DNA from 2 places in the Serratia sp. K1WW1 genome. Region 1 is predicted to be linked to the other one. Evidence: predicted binding sites of a transcription regulator. Region 1 holds the regulator's gene; the other holds the start of a gene.
The links. The regulator CRP, encoded in region 1, controls carbon source genes, mostly activating them, when cyclic AMP is high. The targets are predictions, from matches to a motif close to ATGTGANNNNNNTCACAT.
Positions count from the first base shown of each region.

Region 2: aaeR (HTH-type transcriptional activator AaeR) is a predicted target of CRP. The motif match lies at 2,903-2,920, and genes of this name have one in related genera.

Region 1 is NZ_CM147697.1:5,555,934-5,561,693, reverse strand. Features, by position in the region: gene ACX9GU_RS25330 (YccS/YhfK family putative transporter) at 1-1,763, opposite strand, end outside; gene crp (cAMP-activated global transcriptional regulator CRP) at 1,820-2,452, opposite strand; gene ACX9GU_RS25320 (OsmC family protein) at 2,834-3,241, shown strand; gene ACX9GU_RS25315 (LysR substrate-binding domain-containing protein) at 3,244-4,152, opposite strand; gene ACX9GU_RS25310 (MFS transporter) at 4,345-5,535, shown strand; gene ACX9GU_RS25305 (amidohydrolase) at 5,541-5,760, shown strand, end outside.
Region 2 is NZ_CM147697.1:649,489-655,248, forward strand. Features, by position in the region: gene ACX9GU_RS02935 (APC family permease) at 1-652, opposite strand, end outside; gene ACX9GU_RS02940 (acetamidase/formamidase family protein) at 663-1,565, opposite strand; gene ACX9GU_RS02945 (hypothetical protein) at 1,579-1,869, shown strand; gene aaeR (HTH-type transcriptional activator AaeR) at 1,974-2,885, opposite strand; gene aaeX (p-hydroxybenzoic acid efflux pump operon protein AaeX) at 3,212-3,415, shown strand; gene aaeA (p-hydroxybenzoic acid efflux pump subunit AaeA) at 3,423-4,358, shown strand; gene aaeB (p-hydroxybenzoic acid efflux pump subunit AaeB) at 4,358-5,760, shown strand, end outside.

The sequences.
Region 1 (5,760 bases):
TCAACGATAAACTGGTTATGGGTGATCCACAGCCGCATATCAGCCAGATAATTCGATTCAAACCCCGGTTCCTGCATCGCCTGATTGAGTGAGGTAAACAGGGCGTTATGTGCCTGATTGACCTGCATGCGCGTGTAGGCCAGCTCGCTGGGGTCGGGTTCCTGTTCTTCCAGCAAGAGTCGCAGTGCCGTCTGATCGTGCTCCAGAGCCTGATGGGCGTTTTTACGCAGCAGGCCACTCTGCCACTGCGGCCATAGCCAGATCGTGCCGCCAAACACCAGTACGCAGCCGATAAGGGTATCGATCAGGCGGGGAACCAGGAAATGGGTACCGTTCAGCGCCAGGAGCTGCAAGGTGTAGACGGCGGTCACGGTGAAGCCCATCACCGCCAGCCCGTAGTTTTTCCGCAGGATCAGATAGGCCGCCAGGGTGATGGCCAACATGATACTCAGCGTCACGCTTTCCGGCATTTGTAGTTGCAACAGTCCAGCGGCAATCACCAGCCCGGCCAACGTGCCGAGGGCACGGTGCTGGATCCTCACCCGCGTGGCGTTATAGCCGTTTTGACTGACCAGCATGATGGTCAGCAAGATCCAATAGGGTTTTGGCAGGTTGAACAGCATACCCAGGCTGCTGCCTGCCGCCAGAATGACCCCCAGCCTGGCGGCGTTGCGCAGGGCGTTGGATTTAAACGACAGATAGCTCACCACCGCAGGCCAGAAAGGCAGGCGTGACTGATTGGCCATCAGATTGCGGCGGTAAAGTGGGTGCTGAGTGCGTAGCAGGCGCGCGATGCGGCTGAAGTGGTAATAGCAGAACTGCCCAACCGGGTTATCGGCATGCTGTGAGGCCACTTTTTCCAGCGCCGCCAGCTCATTCTTCATGCTGAAACGCGCAGAGTGCCGATGATAGAGAATATCGTCGGCCACAACGCGCAGGCGCGTGGCGATCACCTGGGCGTTGCGGCGGATAATCGCTTCGGCCTGGCTTTGCTCCACCAGCTTTTGCACTTCTTCCGGCAGATGCAGGCTGACGGTGATGTGCTCTTGCAAATCGAGCGCCACCTGAAACGTACGTCGCAGGCGCTTTTGCTCCAGGTTATTGGCATGGGGCAGGAAATTAAGCTGTTGGTATAGCAGACTGATCAGGTCCATCACTTTCTGCTGGCGTTGCAACAGCGGCGGCAGGGCAGTTTCAGGATCGGTGTGCTGCGTCAGTAATGAGTATTTGGCTTCAAAATAGTCGGCCAGCTGCATATACAGCTGGCTTAGAGATTCGCGCATCGGCTGCTCTTTCCACAGCTTGAACCAGGCCCAGGTAAACAGCCCGTACCAGGCGGTGCCGACGATATACAGCAAAGGGGCATGCCAGATTGGCACGGTGCCTACCATGCTGAGGGAAAAGATGGCGGCGACCAATGCGGCTGGTAGCAGGCGTGCGTGCAGCGGGCTGATCTCACCGCTTACGCCGAGCAACAGCGCCATTGCCAGCATCAGCAAGGGTAACGGCAGATCCCACAGCAAGGCTTGTTGCAGCAGAAGGCTACTGAGTGCGAACAGGGAGCCGCCCACGACCAGGCGTTTGAAAAAGCGTTTGTGTGGCGTATCCAGCCCGGCAATGTTGCAGCAGGCGGGCACCAACGAGAACAGCATGCCGAGTTGCAGGTTGCCAATCAGCAAACCAAACGCCACCGGCAGGCACAACACCAGCGTTTGCCGCAGTGCGTAGTTGACTTCCGGGTGGTAGATCAGGCGGCGCCACATGGTTGGCTATTCAGCAGGTAAAGAAACGGCGCATTGCTGCACCGTTTCTCTGGGGATTAACGCGTACCGTACACGACAATGGTTTTGCCGTGCGCGGAGATCAGGTTTTGATCTTCGAGCATTTTCAAAATACGACCGACGGTTTCACGTGAGCAACCGACGATTTGGCCAATTTCCTGGCGGGTGATTTTGATCTGCATGCCGTCTGGGTGAGTCATGGCATCAGGCTGTTTTGCCAGGTTCAGCAAGGTCTGTGCAATGCGGCCGGTAACGTCAAGGAAGGCGAGGTTACCCACTTTCTCTGAGGTGACTTGCAGGCGGTTAGCCATCTGTGCGGACAGGCGCATCAGGATATCCGGGTTAACCTGGATCAACTGGCGGAATTTCTTGTAGGAAATTTCAGCCACTTCACAGGCGGTTTTGGCCCGTACCCAGGCGCTACGCTCCTGGCCTTCTTCAAATAATCCTAGCTCGCCGATGAAATCCCCCTGGTTAAGGTAGGACAGGATCATCTCTTTGCCTTCTTCATCTTTAATCAGCACCGCGACGGAGCCTTTGACGATGTAGTAAAGCGTTTCGGCCTTTTCACCTTGGTGAATAAGCGTACTCTTCGATGGATATTTGTGGATATGGCAATGAGACAGGAACCATTCGAGAGTCGGGTCTGTTTGCGGTTTGCCGAGAACCATTCGCTGTTATCCTCTGTTGTTATCGCTGCCTTGTATCACAGGGGTCAGAGTTCCCTGTAAAACGTGCTTATAGCCCGGTGTTTTAATTGTGGCTATCAACAGGTTTTGAGGCGTGTTATAGAAATACGCTTGTGCTCTAGCATATTAACTTGCAGGGAGAGCTGCAAGCTACATTCTGTTAACAAACCAATATAGGGGCCTTTCCTTGGACATATCCCTGAAATCGGTGACCTGGAAAGAGTTATTGCGGCTCTGTTTGTAGCACAGAGTGAGGCGGGTGTCTTGTGTTGTCTCGCTTCAGCATGATTAGCGTCAGGTTACGTTGCCAGAATGTATGCGAAAGCGTACCCTGTTTTTAAGAAATTAACCGGAGTGTGTAACATGCAGGCAAGAGTTAAGTGGGTAGAAGGGCTGACATTCCTGGGTGAGTCTGCGTCTGGTCACCAGGTTCTGATGGATGGCAACGCAGGCGATAAAGCGCCAAGCCCGATGGAAATGGTGTTGATGTCCGTCGGCGGCTGTAGCGCCATCGATGTGGTGTCGATCCTGCAAAAAGGGCGTAACGATGTGCGTGACTGTGAGGTAAAACTGACCTCCGAGCGTCGTGAAGAAGCACCGCGTCTGTTTACCCATATCAATCTGCATTTTATCGTCACCGGCAAAGGGCTGACCGATAAGATTGTCGAGCGTGCGGTGGATCTTTCTGCCGAGAAATACTGCTCCGTCTCCTTGATGCTGGGTAAAGCCGCCAGCATTACCCACAGCTTCGAAATCCGCGAAGTGGCCTGATCCTACCAAGGGTAGCGCAGGCAGTGTGCACGCAATAAATCAAGAAATCGCCGTGCCGTCACGGTTAGCGGCGATTTCTGTGAATACAGCACGCAATATTGCGCTTGTGGCAAGGTGTCGATAGGCAATGCCACCAGCCGATGCTGCAAATGGAACGGTGCACTCATCGCCCGCGCCACGATAGTCAGATAATCCGCCTCCAGCACCATATTCAAGCCACAGGTCACCGAGTCCGAGCGAATGGGCGAACGGCTCAATTGCTGATAGAAGGTGCCTAATACCGCACGCAACTGCTGGTAATAACCCATATCGGTTTCCGGTAATAACCACTTGGCCTCACGCAGTTCGTCCAGCGAGGTGGCCTGCGCCAGTGGGTGCCCCTGGCGTGCGATAATGCAAAAAGAGGCGTTGAACAGCGGTTCACGCACCAGATCCTCCAGAGGAAGTTCCGGGCTGACGGTACCCACGGCAAAATCCAGGCGGCCTTCGCGCAATGCTGGCAGTAGCGTAGAAAGCTGCGCTTCACGGATTAGGAGATTGGCCTGCGGAAACGGCTGTTTAAAGGCTTCGACCAGTTCCGGTAATACCGTCAGGGCGAGTAGCGAAGAGCAGCCAATGGCGACGTTACCTTGCGAATGCTGATTCAACTGCTGGATCTCGTCGGCGGCGCGCTGCAATTCCTCCAGGATCAACTGCATTCGCAGGGCGAAGGCGCGGCCGGTTTCGGTCAGCGTCATTCCCTGACTGCTGCGATTGATCAACTGGGTTTCCAGGATCTGTTCCAGTTCACGGATGGTGCGGCTCACCGCCGGTTGAGATTGCTCCAGCGCGCGTGCCGCCCCGCGAATACTGCCGCTGCGGATCACCTGCTGGAAGACTTTCAACTGCTGTAACTTCGGTAAATAGCGCATTCCCCACCCTATCAATAAAAAGCATCACCCCTTACAAAATTGTATCTTATGCCGCTCGGCAAAAGGCGATAATTTCAGCGCGTTGATGTAAGTGACTGTTATTAAAACTATAAAGTGACCTGGATCACATTATTAAACTACGCCCGCCACGCTGGTGGGCAGCCTGGGTGATAACTTAAAGGAATATCGGCGATGAAAAATCGTTCGCTAATGATTTTTTTGCTGTTTGTGGGCTATGTCGTGGTGTACATCGATAAAACCGTGATGGGTTTTGCGCTGCTACCTATCGAACGCGAGTTCAATCTACAGCCGGAACAACTGGGCTACGTTACCGGGATGTTTTTCCTGGCGTATTCCCTGTTCCAGATACCGGCGGGCTGGCTCAATGACCGCTTTGGCTTTAAGAAAGTGCTGTGCAGCTCGTTACTGCTGCTGGGGGGATTCGCCCTGTGCTTTGGCATTCTGGGGTTCGGCCTGGGCCTGCTGGTGACGTTCCGCTTCCTGTCCGGCATTGGCCACTCCGGCTATCCGTGTTCCTGCGCCAAGGCGGTGGTGGCGAATTTCCCACTGGAACAGCGCACCTTCGCGCAGTCCATTCTGCTGTCCTCCGCCGGGTTGGCGATGACCGTCGGGCCGCTGGTCGCGGTCTATTGCCTGGATCACATCGGCTGGCGTGGGTCGTTCTCTGCGCTTGGCCTGTTGGCATTCTTGATTGCCGCCTGCATCTTGTGGCTGGTGCCCAATCCGCCACAGGTGGCGCCCGCCAAAGCTGGGGCAGCCGCAGCCAACTATAAGGCTCTGCTGAAAAACCCAATCGTGCTGCTGCTGTTTGTGGCGATTTTCTGTATCAACATCCCGTCGTACGGCCTGATGGCCTGGCTGCCGAAATTCCTGGTACAGCAGCGCGGAATGCCGCTTGACGTCTCCAGCATGGTGGTGGCAGCCGGCGGTCTGGGGATCTGGATCTCCTCACTCGGCACCGGCTGGCTGGTCGGGCGCTACCTGCAAGGGCATGAGCCGTGGGTGATCTTCTTCAGTTCCCTGCTCAGCGCCTTGTGCATCTGGCTGGTGTTTACCAGCGAATCGGCTCTGACGGCCAGCCTGTTCTTGTTCCTGGGTTATATCTTCCTGATGGCCTCGTTCGTCACGGTGTTTACCTTGCCTATGAAGCGCTTGCCTACGGAAGTGATGGGGGCAGCGATGGGGCTGATTAACACCGGCGGCACCTTGGGTGGCTTTGTGGCCCCTATCGCCATGGGATATCTGATCACCATCAGCCACAACTACATGACGACGTTTATCTTTTTGGCACTGGCTATGGTGGTTTCCGGGCTGGTGATCCTGCCATTGGCGGGCAAAGCACGCCAACCGGCACTGAATTAAGGAGTATGCACATGAACATTGAACAACTGATTGACGGTGTGGAACAACAGGTATTGCAGTGGCGGCGTCATATCCATGCGAATCCGGAGTTGTCGTTTCAAGAGGCGCAGACGGCAGATTACATAGCCGGACAACTGGCTAGCCTTGGTCCGTTGAAGATCACCCGTCCTACGCCGAATAGCGTGGTTGCCGAATTGCAGGGCGCAGCGCCGGGGCCGTGCTATG
Region 2 (5,760 bases), 1.1 Mb from region 1:
TACCGTCAAAACCCAGGAACGACAGCACTGCAATCGACACCGCACCCATCACCAACGGCAGGCTGAATTTCTCGGCGTTGTAGAGCGGGTTCAGCGTCAGGCCACCGGAACCTTCGCCGGAATACAGTGCCGTCAGGCCCATCACCACAAAGATGGTCAGGATCACGATCTCCGCCACCAGAATGTAGCGGTTGGCCTTGGCGGTGAACTGGATCCCCACCAGATTGATCGCGCTGTTGATCACGATAAAGGTCACGATCCACACCCAGGCGGGTACTTCTGGCAGGATCGGGCCGAGCGCCGCCGCGCTGACGATATACAGCAACGACGGTACCAGGATGTAATCGAGCAGGATCAGCCAGCCGGCAAAGAAGCCGACGGTTTCATGGATGCCGCGCTGGGCATAGGCATAGACCGAGCCGGAAACCGGGAAAGCGCGGGACATTGACCAGTAACTCATGGCGGTGAAGAACATCGCCACCATGCCGATCAGATAGGCCAGCGCTACCATGCCCTGTGCGCCTTCCCACACGTAGCCAAACACGCCAAACGGCGCAATCGGCACCATAAAGATCATGCCGTATATCACCAGATCTTTCAGAGTAAGGGTACGGTGCAGTTCCTGCTTATAACCAAATTGTTCTACAGACATGGCGCTATCCCTAATCCAGCTGGAGGTTTAACTGTTCGGCAACGCTGCGTGGCAGCGCGAAACGGCAGGTTTTCAGCGGATCGACCACCTGACAGATTTGCAGATCGCCGGTGATGCTCAGCAGGTTGATGGCGTCGGCCAGCGAGACCTGGCTATAGTCCGCCACGAAGTGCGCCATATTGCGCGTTGCCAATTCGGCCGCTTGGTCCAGCGTTTTGGCGGATGCCAGGGTATATAGCGTATCGGCGGTGCTCATCATCGGGGTTGGCAGCGCGCGGTTTTTGACTACGCTCAGGTTCACCACTACCTCGCCGGGAATTTCCAGCCCGCATACCGAGACTTCGCCATCGCCCATTGCGGCATGCAGATCGCCGAGCGCAAACAGCGCACCGGGAACGTTAACCGGCAGCCACAGCGTGCAACCTTCGGTGATGATTTTGCAGTCCATGTTGCCGCCGTGAGCATCTGGTGTGCCGCAAGAGATAGGTTCTTCGGCCGGGGCGACGCCAATCACGCCGATCATCGGCTTTAACGGCCAACGCACGCCGCCGGGCAGCAATGCGAAACCGTCTTCCAGCGGCACGGTGCGGATCTGTGGCTGTTGCAGCTCATCGCCAATGACGCCCAGGCCTGGAGCGGTGACCATGACTGCCTGATGGCTGGTTGGGGTAATACGTTTAATCTCTACCCGTAACACATCGCCGGGGTTCGCATCCTGCACGTAAACCGGCCCGGTAGCCGGGTTGATGCGGCTCCAGTCCAGTTCGGTGAAGGCGGCCTGTTCGGAGGCGATTTGATCTTCGAAGCAGTCACAGGTTTCAAAACAAACGTCGCTGCCGCTGGCAACGGTGGCCACAGGGGCGTTATCGCGCGACATGGCATATACCAGGTGCGTACGTGAGATCTTTTCCATGGTGATTCCTATAATGAATAATGAAGCCGAGTTTTTATTATTTATGGCGATAATGATAATTGGGCGCACCAGCGCCAATTCATCAATAAATCACACCCGCAGGGGCGTAAGCAAGTGCGCGAAAGCGGTAGCAGAATGGGCATTTGGGTTGGATTGGCAGGATATGCTCCAAACAATTATCGCGGTGGTTTATTACCCGCAACTATGGCGGAAATTTCCGCATAACCGATCGGTTAACCCGAATGAATACAGCAGAGTTCTCAGTAGAGAATGGCAATCAAATGAAGGTAAATGCTTTCGATAATTAGCATTAATAAAATGAGTAACCATTTTTATAGCAGTAAAGGCTATATATCAGCTAGAGCAAACTTATTACCCTGGAGTGAACTCCAGGGTAATAAGGGAGCCTCAGCGATAGCCCTGATACACTTCCGCCACGCGTTTAAAGTATTCCGTCAGGTAATTGATACACACCTGCACCTTGAGCGGCAGCTTGTCCTTCTCGGTGTACAGTGCGTAAACCGGTCGGGGTTCTGAATGGTAGCGCTTGAACAGGATCTCAATCTCGCCGCGTTTGATCTCTTCGATGACCCACATCAGTGGCGCATAGGCAATCCCGGCCCCGGCCTTGAGCCAACGGATCATGGTTTGTGAATCGTTGGTCACGAAGCGCCCCTGTGGGGAAATACGCGTGCTGATGCCTTCGGGAGCCATCAATTCAAACTCACTGTCGGGCCGTACGCTGTATTCCAACCAGGAAAAATTCACCATATCCGCCGGTTTTTGCGGTGTCCCGTGTTGAGTCAGGTAGCTTTTGGCGGCGCAGACCACCATCGGCATCGAGCCCAGACGTTTGGAAAACAGGCTGGAATCCTGCAGTTCGCCGGTGCGGATCACTACGTCCAAGCCATCGGCAATCAGATCCGGGGCCGGAATGCCGGTGACCAGATTAACCGTCAAGCCAGGATACTCTTGCAGCATATCGGCGGTCATGGTCGCCAGGACGTTTTGCGCCATAGTGGACGAACTGCCGATGCGCAGCGTGCCTATGGGCGTATTGTTCAGCGCATAAAGCTGCTCATGGACCTCGGCGGCTTCCTGCAACATGCGGCGGCAGCCCTGATAGTAGATTTTACCGGCTTCGGTCAGGCCGATACTGCGCGTGCTGCGGTTAAGCAGCTTCACCTGTAGATCATTTTCCAGTTTGGACACTGTCTGGCTGATGGATGAAACACTCATGTCGAGCTGGCGTGCTGCCGCGGTAAATGACCCGCATTCAACGACTTTGGCAAACACGGACATCCGTTTTAGTCTTTCCATTGTTCACTCTGGCTTAAAAGTGATTTAGATCACAGATTATAGATGAGTTGATAGTAAGCAGGCTAATATAACGCGTCGGGTGTAAAGATCTTCTGAACGCTTGAGCGTGGTCAGCTATGCCGCGGTAAACTGCCGTGGCCGCACGATCCCTCCGGTTATCCATACATTCCCTCTCGCGGAAGCCTGCTGTTAGCTTAACCCTTTTTCAGGTTTGTGGCCTGGTCAACTACCAGATCATAACGTTTGGCGTCCGTGCGCTAGAATGTAAATGGAATGTGAAATCAGCAGGGAAAACCCCGGTGTAGTAAACAATTAAGGATAAAGTGATGAGTTTGCTTCCGGTTATGGTCATTTTTGGACTGTCGTTCCCACCGGTATTTTTTGAGCTGTTAGCGTCGTTGGCCCTGTTCTTCGTCATACGCCGCCTGTTGCAGCCGACCGGGATTTACGATTTTGTCTGGCATCCGGCGTTGTTCAATACCGCGCTGTATTGCTGTTTGTTTTATCTGATTTCGTGTCTTTTCGTTTGAGGCTGCTGTGAAAACTCTGTCATTAAAAATACTCCGCATCGCCATCACCTTGCTGCTGGTCCTGCTGGCGGCCATCGCCGTGTTCAAGGCCTGGGCGTTTTACACCGAATCGCCGTGGACGCGTGATGCCAAATTCACTGCCGACGTGGTGGCGATAGCCCCGGACGTCAGCGGTTTGCTGACCGACGTGCCGATCACCGACAACCAACTGGTGAAACAGGGCCAGATCCTGATGGTGATCGACCAGCCACGTTACCAACAGGCACTGGCCGAAGCCAACGCCGATGTGGCCTATTATCAGACGCTGGCGGCTGAGAAGAAGCGTGAAGCGGGCCGCCGTGTGCGCTTGGGGATCCAGGCGATGTCACAAGAAGAGATCGACCAATCCAATAACGTGCTGCAAACCGTGCAGCATCAGTTGGCCAAGGCGATCGCCGTGCGCGATCTGGCGCAGTTGGATCTGGAACGGACCACGGTGCGTGCGCCAGCAGACGGTTGGGTCACCAACCTCAACGTCCACGCAGGGGAATTTATCACCCGTGGTTCTACGGCGGTGGCGCTGGTGAAGAAAAACAGTTTCTATGTCATCGCCTATCTGGAAGAAACCAAGCTTGAAGGGTTGAGCAAAGGCGACCGTGCCGAGATCACCCCGCTGGGTAGCAACCGTATTATGCACGGCACCGTCGATAGCCTGGCCGCGGCGGTGAATAACAGCAGCAGCACCCCAAACAGCAAGGGGCTGGCGTCGATCGACAGCAATCTGGAGTGGGTGCGTCTGGCACAGCGCGTGCCGGTGAAAATCATCCTCGATGAGAAAGATCAGCAACACTCTTACCCGGCGGGTACCACCGCGACCGTGGTCATAACCGGCAAGAACGATCGTAGCATCGACAGCGGCTCGCCGTTTATCCGGCTGATGCATCGGTTGCGCGAGTTCGGCTAATGAACAACCCAACCTTTCTGCGGCTACGGTTTGCCTGCAAGCTCAGCTTTGCGATCGTTTTCGCCCTGTTTGTCGGTTTCCACCTCAATCTGGAAACCCCGCGCTGGTCGGTGCTGACGGCGGCCATTGTGGCTGCCGGCCCGGCCTTTGCCGCCGGGGGGGAACCTTTCTCTGGCGCCATTCGCTATCGCGGCTGGCTGCGTATTATCGGCACCTTTATCGGCTGCTTTGTCGGCTTGCTGATTATCGTTACCTGCGCTCGTGCACCGGTGGTGATGCTGATGCTTTGCTGCGTCTGGCTGGGGGTCTGTACCTGGATCTCCTCGCTGGTGAAGGTCGAAAACTCTTATGCCTGGGGGCTGGCGGGCTACACGGCGCTGATTATCATCGTCACCTCCGCAACGACCACCACCTCACTGCTGGACGCGCCACAGTTCGCCGTAGAGCGCTGTAGCGAGATCGTGCTCGGTATTCTCAGTGCGGTACTGGCCGACCTGCTGTTTTCCCCGCGTTCGATCAAACAGGATATCGATCGTGCGGTGGATCAACTGCTGGTGGGGCAGTACAAGCTGATGCAAATGTGTATCAGCGATGCCGGCAAGGAAGATATCGACCGTGCCTGGAGCGATCTGGTTAAAAGCACCACCGCTATCAACGGGATGCGCAGCAACCTGATGTTGGAGTCGTCACGTTGGCAGCGGGTCAACAGCCGCTTGCATGCGTTACATACGCTTTCGCTGACGTTGATCACCCAGGCCTGTGAAACCTACCTGATTTTGCTCAATCATCCGGATGCGGTGAAGGAAAATATCCGTGAGCTGCTGATGGTCCCGGCAGAAACCGCGCAGGAAGTGCATAAACGCCTGAAGCTGGTGCGCCAGGTGCTGGCAACCAACCGTAGCGATGAACATCTGCAAACGGTCACCGGCTGGGTGGGCGCAGCGACGCGCTATCTGCTGGTGGCAAAAGGCGTGCATACCAACAGCGGCATCAACGCGGTAGAAAACGAGATACTGGCCGGGGAAGTGGTGGTGAAGAGGCCGTCGGCGGAAGGCCACCATGCGATGATCAACGGGCTGCGAGCCTGGGCGGCGACCTCGATAGGCTGCCTGTTCTGGCTGTGGACCGGCTGGACATCCGGCAGCGGCTGTATGGTGATGATCGCCGTCGTGACCGCATTGGCGATGCGTACGCCAAATCCAAAAATGATGGCGCTCGACTTCCTGCTAGGCGTGCTGGTGGCGTTGCCGCTCGGTGCGCTGTTTTATATGTTTATTCTGCCGGAAACCCAGCAAAGCATGTTCTTGTTGTGTCTGAGCCTGGGCATCATGTCCTTTGTCATCGGTATCGAAGTGCAGAAACGCCGTTTGGGATCGTTGGGCACCTTGGCGAGTACCATTAA